One region of the Lysinibacillus sp. A4 genome, then DNA from elsewhere that is predicted to be linked to it. Evidence: riboswitches for the same ligand, from Rfam matches in the RefSeq annotation. Region 1 holds a riboswitch; the other holds the start of a gene.

Region 1 (4,250 bases):
ATGTAAATGTAGGCGAAGTGGGGGAAATTGTCTTATTAGGTGAGGGTAACATGCTTGGCTACTATAAGGATGAAGTAGCAACTAATGAAGCCTTTATTGACGGTTGGTTAAAAACAGGGGATCTAGCTCGCAAGGATAAAGATGGTTTTATTTGGATTGTAGATCGTAAAAAGGATGTCATTATTTCGGGTGGTGTCAATATTTATCCGAAAGAAATTGAAGATTGTTTATTGAGTTTTGAAGGGATATTCGAGGTTGCAGTAATTGGTGTACCACATCCGCAATGGGGGGAAACTGTAAAGGCTGTGTATTGTGCTAAACAAGATATTGATGAGGAAGCTTTGAAAGCTTATTTAGAGGAACATCTTGCAAAGTTTAAAATACCACGTATTTTTGAAAAAGTGGAAGCGCTCCCACGCAATGCATCAGGCAAAATATTAAAACAAAATTTGAAGGGGCAAGAGGTGAGATAGCATGAAAGTATTACAACAAGAAGCAATGCGTACTACGAACTTTTTTACGGAAGATGACACGCTTCAAAAAATAGTAGAAATGATGTTAGATAAAGAGTTTTTATCCTATGCCCAACGAGAGTTAACAGATTTTGGTGAGCTATGTGCAGGTGATATTGATGCGAGGGCAAAACATACAGATCGACAGGGTGAGCCTCGCCTTCAAAGATATGATGCCTATGGTGAAGAGATATCGGAGGTTTGGGTTAATGATGGCTATAAAAAAACGATTGAAGAGACATATAATACTGGGATTGTAGGCTATGTACACAAGCATATTCCGCAGCTAGGCCACAAGGGGAATTATGTTTATAGCTTTGCACAAGGTTATTTGCTATCCCATGCAGAACCTGGTTTTTATTGTCCCGTAACATTGACGATGGCTACTGCCTATCTATTAGATCATTATGCAGATGAAGAGGTAAAGCAGCGTTTTTTACCACATGTTTGTGCAACAGGTGACACAGATTTATATGAAGGTGCGACCTTTTTAACAGAACGTCAAGGAGGCTCTGACGTTGGTGCAAATGTGGTGGAGGCGAGAAAGGATGGCACTGCGTATCGTCTATATGGTGAAAAATACTTTGCATCCAATGCGGGCATGTGTGGTGTAGCGATGGTATTGGCACGACTAGAAAGTGCACCAGCAGGTTCCAAAGGCTTAACGTTGTTTGCAGTTCCTTGGCGTAAAGAAGATGGAACAACAAATCATCTACGTATTCGCCGACTGAAAGATAAGCTAGGCGTTCGGGCAGTTCCCTCTGGTGAGGTAGAATTTGATGGTGCTCTTGCCTACGTTGTAGGGGAGCAAAATAAAGGGATTTATTATATGCTAGAAGCACTAAATCTCTCCAGAATTTGTAATGCAGTCGCTTCAATTGGTATTATGCGTCGCGGCTTCTTAGAGGCGAAACATTATGTAAGCAATCGACATGCATTTGGCAAGCCCTTAACACAATACCCTATGATTCAGGATACTTTAGGGAAATTTGCAGCTAAGTTGCACGTGGAAGTAGCGACAGTTTTTGATCTTATTCAATTATACGATAAAGTGACAAGTGGACAGGGCACACAGCAAGATCTTATTATGAATCGTTTATATATTGCCATTATGAAAAAGGAAACGGCAGAGCAAGCTGTTCACTATGCTAGTGAGGCAATTGAATTACATGGAGGTAATGGCTATATAGAAGACTTTGTAACGCCTCGCTTATTAAGAGATGCGCAAGTATTGACGGTGTGGGAGGGGACGGCTAATATTTTGGCCTTGGAACTCATTCGTTTAGTAGATAAGTTTCATGCCCATGAACTGTTTGTACAGGAGATGGAGGAACGATTAGACAAATTAGCTAACAGTTCATTAGTACAAATTGTTAAAGAACAATTGGCGAATATGTCTGTGAAACTTCAAATTTTTAGCGCTTTAGACGAAGCAACGAAAACTTTTGAAGCAAAAGGTGTGGCGGAAAAAATGGCGCACCTTTATGAAAGTGTCATAGCGGTTGAGTGGGCACATAAATTTGGTGGGAAATATGAAAAACTAGCGGACATTTATTTAGAGCAGACATGGTCATTAAGAGAAATGGGTGCACAAATGAAAACAGTTCAATACTTTTCTGAAATTGTATAATGGCCGGGGAGTCGTCTTGAATGGAGGCGACTTCTTTCATTTTCATGTATAATGAAATCAACTGAATATTATAAAGGTTCTTTACTTAAGTAAAGTGAAAAGGGAAATCGGTGTAATTCCGATGCGGTCCCGCCACTGTAAGTGTGAGTTTTTTCAAATGATGCCACTGAAGATTTCGGGAAGGCTTGAAAAATCGCAAGTAGCACTAGCCAGGAGACCTGCCTTTATAACGACATGACAACCTACGAGGATAGGGTGGTGGATTTTGTATCAGTTTTTTTGGTGCGATTTTGCCCCCTCATCGATCAAAGATGAGGGGTTTTATTTTGATGTAGAATAAAGCGAAATGTCGCACGGATCAACGAAGGAGGATTCACATGAAGAAATTTTGGAAAATAGGATTATCAGCATTTTTAGCAGTAGGCTTGCTAGCTGCTTGTGGGCAGGAAGCAAAAGATAACAAGCCATCTAACGAGCAGCAAACACAGCAAAAAACAGCCCAGGTGGATGAAGCAACATTCCCAATGACGATAACAGATGCCCTTGGTAAGGACATTACACTTGAAGCACCTCCTGAGAAAATTGTTTCACTTATTCCGAGTAATACGGAAATCCTTTTTGGACTAGGTTTAAATGATGAAATAGTTGGTGTTACGGACAACGACGATTATCCGCCAGAGGCAGCTGAGAAGGATAAGGTTGGCGGTATGGAATACGATATTGAAAAAATTATTGCCTTAAAACCAGATATCGTTTTTTCACACGAATCTAGCATGTCTCTTTCAGAAGAGGCTATTGCACAGCTTGAATCAGCAGGTTTGAAAGTATTTGTTGTAAAAAATGCACAAGACTTTAATGAAACATATACAACAATTGAGCAACTGGGACGTGCTACAGGGAAATTACCAGAGGCAGAAAAAATTGTCGCGAATATGAAGGCAAAAGTAGAAGAAGTTTTGTCTAAAGTCAAGGATGTTGAACCCAAAAAAGTGTTAGTTGAAGCATCAGATGAGCCAGATATTTATACAGCTGGCAATGGTACATTTATGAACGCGATGCTTGAAATGATTAATGCAGAGAATGTAGCTGTAGATGGCGATAATTGGTATAAAATTGATGCAGAACAAATTATCGCAAAAAATCCAGATGTCATCGTGGTGACATATCATTATGTACCAGATATTTTAACGAAAATACCAAAACGTGCGGGCTTTGATACGATTAATGCCGTAAAAAATAATGCGATTGTGCAGGTAGATGAAAGTACGACAAGTCGTCAAGGGCCACGTTTAGCTGAAGGTCTAGAAGAATTAGCAAAAGCAATCTATCCTGAGGTATTTAAGTGAAAAACATAGCACTAGCCTATACATTAACATGTACGCTTCTTCTTATTAGCATCTGGTGTGGCGTAGCGATAGGCTCGGTTCATATTCCATTAGAAGTATTGTGGAATAAGGCGGTTGATGAAACAGCCGCCAATATCTTTTGGAAAATTCGTTTGCCTCGCGTGTTATTAGCGGGACTAGTAGGCGCATCTCTAGCTATTGCTGGAGCAGCTTTCCAAGGTTTATTAAAAAATCCATTAGCAGATCCATATACACTAGGGGTTTCATCAGGGGCTTCTGTTGGTGCTGTTTTAACGATCTTTTTTAGTATTTCTATACCTGTTGTCGGTTTGTATGCGCTGCCAACCTTTAGTATGATTGGTGCTATCATTACGATGGTAGTTGTTATGAGCTTTGCTAGACTCGTAGACCGCTCATTAAAAATGGAAACGTTGATATTAACAGGTGTTATTTTTAGTTCATTTTTAGGTTCCCTCATTTCATTAATGATTGCCTTATCTGGTGAAGAATTACGTCAGGTAATAGGCTGGCTACTTGGTTCTGTTTCGATGCGTGGTTGGCCATATGTCCAAATGATCATTCCATTTGTGATTGTAGGTTCAATAATGCTATGGACACAAAGACGAGAATTAAATGTCTTGTTGTATGGTGAAGAGCGAGCAAAACATTTAGGTGTTAATGTAAAGCGTAGTAAATATTTGATATTAGCAGGTGGCTCCATGCTAACTGGAGCAGCTGTAGCAGTTTCTGGCACAATTGGCT
Region 2 (4,250 bases), on a different contig from region 1:
AAGCTCTAACAGCTTTTTATGTGGGGTTCTTCCCATACTGACTAAATCATGCACAGTGAAATCAAATAATACGGGTGTCTCTTGGCTTACAACAGCCAAATTTTTCGCAATTGCTTTACTTGATTGCTTTAATATATCTTGCTCATTTAATACTACCGATCCACTTTCAGGTTTTAGGAGACGATACATATTTTTTAACAATGTTGATTTTCCGCTCCCATTAGGACCAATTAATCCAACAAATTGCTTTTCTTTTATTTGAATGCTTACATCATGCAGTATACGCTGATCGTAAATGGAGAATGATACTTGTTTCGCTTCTAATGTCATGGAAGTTAATCTCCTTCACCGAAAGAATAGTTGTTACGACGGAGAAGCCAAATGAAAAATGGTCCTCCACAAAAAGCTGTAATAATACCAATTGGCATTTCCTGAGGAGCAATAATAATTCGAGCAAAGGCATCTGCCCACACTAAGAATATTCCACCTATTAAAGCACTGATAGGTATTACGTATTTATAGTTTGAGCCCACAATTAAACGCACAATATGGGGAATAATTAATCCCACAAATCCTATAGAACCACTAACTGCGACAAGCACACCTGTTAATAGAGATACTAGTAGTATTAACTGAATACGGAATTGCTGAAGATTAACGCCTAATGTCACTGCCGCCTCTTCTCCTAGTAATAATAAATTTAAATTGCGATAGTGTAGCCACAGTAGCCCAAATACAATAAAGAATACGAAAGCTGGAATCACAATATTATTCCATTTGGCTCCAGCTAAACTACCTAGCATCCAAAACATAACAGCCTTTAAGGCCCCTTCTTGCTTTGACATCATTAAAATAAAGTTAGAGATAGCCGTTAAGATAAAGGACACAGCCATGCCTGCCAATAGCAAGCGGAAAATAGAGACACGTCCCCCAACACGTGATAAGAAAAAGACAAGTGCAATGGCAAGTAATGAACCAAGGAATGCGGATACTGAAAGAGCGTAAATACCTAAAAATGAAAAGGCTCCTAAAATAATCACAGAAGTAGCGCCGACAGCTGCCCCTGAAGAAATCCCTAGAATATACGGGTCTGCAATAGAATTACGTACTAGTGCCTGAATGGCTGCCCCTGCAATAGCTAACCCCGCTCCTACTATCGCTGCTAGCAAAACACGAGGTGCTCTTATTTGCCAGATGATGATTTCCTGAGAGCGACTCCAATCTTGCTCGATCGAATTTTGTATAAAAGGAATTTTAGAAAGAATAACTTTCCATACATATAGCGGTGTAACTGAAACTGAGCCAACCATTACAGCAAAGGTCATTGAAACAATTAATACCATGAAAAGTACGAAGGAAAATAACATAAATTTTTTATTCATCTGTTTTAAACTCCTACTGAATATATTGATGAATGAAGCAATAAAAAAAGGTATCCCATGCGAAAATGCGCATAGAAATACCCTAGATTAAACAAAGTCAGAAAAATATCCAGCTATTGTCCGTATTGCTTGCATCCTCGTGGGCATTACAGGTATTACTAAATGGCAGGTCTCCTGGCTTCGATTCACTATCCTATAATTGCCTTCCCATTCTTAAACAGTGGCAAATCATATTATAGGATTCCTCGTTACAGTTGCGGGACAGCGTCGGACTTCCACCGACTTCCCTTTTAAGTGACATTTAAAAATGTCACACCAATAGTATTTGAAGTTATAAAATGGTGACGGTTCTATCATACATTTTTATAGATAGATAGTCTACTTCAATTTAATTCAGCAATTGAGTTAACTTAAATAAACAATAAAGTTGACACAAATACATTCGTTTTTTACACTAGCAGTAATAACTTATAAAGCGAGGTGAAATTCATGGCAACTGTTACACAACATAGTCACCATAAGTTAAGAACTGTTGACATTACCTACATTGGGTTATTTTCAACGCTAATGATGGTGGGTGCTAATATCACTTCCTTTGCACCTTTTATGGTAGTTGGTGGTGTACCCATTACGCTTCAAACCTTCTTTGCAATTTTAGCAGGGCTTATTCTTGGTAGTAGAAAAGGTGCGCTCGCCTGCACAATTTATATGTGCGTAGGATTGGCAGGAGCCCCTGTCTTTGCTCGTTTCGGTGGTGGAATTGGCCAAATTTTAAGCCCTACCTTTGGGTTTATTATTACATTTATATTAGCTGCATTTGTTGCAGGATTGATCGTAGAACGAAGCGGGACAAAGAAAAGTTTTATCGTAGCTGCTTTGGTAGCAACGGCTATAAATTATTTGATAGGAACAAATTGGATGTTTTTTGCCTATAAGCTTTGGGCAAGTGCGCCAGAGAATTTTTCATATAAGCTCGCTTGGCTTTGGATGATTCCTCCACTACCAAAAGATATTATTTTAGCTATTTTTGCTGGTATCTTCGCCTATAGATTACAAAAAACATTGAAGATTATGCCCATTCAATAGTATATCTCCCCCTACTTGTGCTAGATATTTTTCATAGGTCATATCCATCGTTTCTGCACATTTATTTGCTACCTTAAGAGCAAATAATGAGGAGGATATCATATGAAATTCAATAAAAGATGGTCAGTCGGACTATTATCAGTGGTCACTCTAATTAGTTTAACGGCTTGTACAGAGGAGCAAACAAAACCTGCGTCCACTTCTAATGAAACTGCTGAAAAAATGGATCATTCTACAATGAACCATTCAAGTTCTGGCCATGTACCAGTAACGTTAAAAAATGCTGAAAACCCGAAATTTCCTGTAGGGGGCACAGCCATTATTACAGATGGACATATGGAAGGTATGAAAGGAGCCGAAGCAACAATAGTAGGAGCCTATCGTACAACTGCCTATGTTATTTCCTATGAGCCTACATCTGGTGGAAAGCGAATAGAAAAGCATAAGTGGATAATTCATGAAGAATTAATTGACCCACAAGAAGCACCACTGGCACCTGGAACAGAAGTAAAAACGGACGCAACACATATGGAAGGTATGGAAAATGCGACTGTCCTTATTGACGAGGCTGTGCAAACAACTGTATATATGGTTGATTATACTTCCACTACAAGTGGTGAAGCTGTAACAAATCATAAATGGGTAACAGAAGAAGAGCTTAGTTCAAAATAATAGAAATAACCTCTACCTTCAATTCTGGTAGAGGTTAATTTCTAGCTTTTATGTTCCATTTGCTTTCTCTTTGCAGACTTATGCCATTTATAGCCGATGCCCCAAACGGTTTGCAAGTAATCATCCGCCGGAAAACCACTTTTTCTTAATTTTTCTCGTAAATTACGTACATGTGAATCGATGGTACGATCTTCAATCGTTACATCAAATCCCCAAACGGCATGGATAAGGTGTTCTCTAGAAAATGCTCTATTTTGATAATCTAAAAATAGGGCGAGCATGGCAAATTCCTTTGGTGTTAATGGAATTGCCTTATGTTGAAAATATACTTCAAAGGACTCTCTATCTAAACAAAGCCCTTCAAAGTTAATCACTTTGTCTTCAGATATCGTTCTTCTTAATACAGCATGTATGCGTGCTAACAACTCTTCCTCATCAAAAGGCTTTAAAATGTAGTCATCTGCACCAAGGTTTAAACCTTTTACAATATCAGCGTGTTCTCCTTTTGCAGTAAGCATAATGATAGGAACATCCCAAAACTTCCTAATTTCCTGGCAAACCTGCCACCCATCCATCTCTGGCATCATAATATCCAAAAGAACTAAATCCACATGCTCTTCTTCTAAAAAATCCAATGCCTCTTGTATAGAAGACATTGCTTTACAAATAAATAGTGGTTCCAAATAAAGGGTTAATAAATCTAACATTCTTGGTTCATCATCAATGCATAAAATCGTTTTCATTCGTTTCTACTCCTTTAAATGACAATTCAAAAGTAGTCCCTTTATTTATTTCACTTCTAACCTTTATTTCTCCCCCATGTGCTTGTACAAGCTCCTTGACAATAGCAAGCCCAAGTCCAGATCCACCTAATGCACGACTACGTGATTTTTCCACTCGATAAAACCGATCAAAAATATACGGTAAATCCTTCTTTGGAATTCCTTTCCCTGTGTCTTCAACGACGATGCTTAAAATTCCACTGTCTTGTTTTACAGTAACTGTAGTCATATCTCCTGACGCACAATAGATGAATGCATTATTTAATAGATTAATCACGATTTGCTCAAGTCTTGCTTCATCTGCACATAGTGTTAAGCCATTATCACA

The links. Region 1 has a riboswitch for cobalamin ahead of NY607_RS12660 (ABC transporter substrate-binding protein). Riboswitches for the same ligand answer to the same signal wherever they lie in the genome.
Region 2: another riboswitch for cobalamin. It lies ahead of NY607_RS22525 (FecCD family ABC transporter permease); the one in region 1 lies ahead of NY607_RS12660 (ABC transporter substrate-binding protein).

The regions. Positions count from the first base shown of each region.
Region 1 covers NZ_JANWTB010000005.1:305,194-309,443, forward strand. The annotation lists gene NY607_RS12650 (class I adenylate-forming enzyme family protein) at 1-473, shown strand, start outside; gene NY607_RS12655 (acyl-CoA dehydrogenase family protein) at 475-2,142, shown strand; cobalamin riboswitch at 2,200-2,382, shown strand; gene NY607_RS12660 (ABC transporter substrate-binding protein) at 2,520-3,488, shown strand; gene NY607_RS12665 (FecCD family ABC transporter permease) at 3,485-4,250, shown strand, end outside.
Region 2 covers NZ_JANWTB010000016.1:41,603-45,852, reverse strand. The annotation lists gene NY607_RS22530 (heme ABC transporter ATP-binding protein) at 1-330, opposite strand, end outside; gene NY607_RS22525 (FecCD family ABC transporter permease) at 336-1,382, opposite strand; cobalamin riboswitch at 1,530-1,717, opposite strand; gene NY607_RS22520 (biotin transporter BioY) at 1,872-2,468, shown strand; gene NY607_RS22515 (YdhK family protein) at 2,571-3,140, shown strand; gene NY607_RS22510 (response regulator transcription factor) at 3,182-3,883, opposite strand; gene NY607_RS22505 (sensor histidine kinase) at 3,861-4,250, opposite strand, start outside.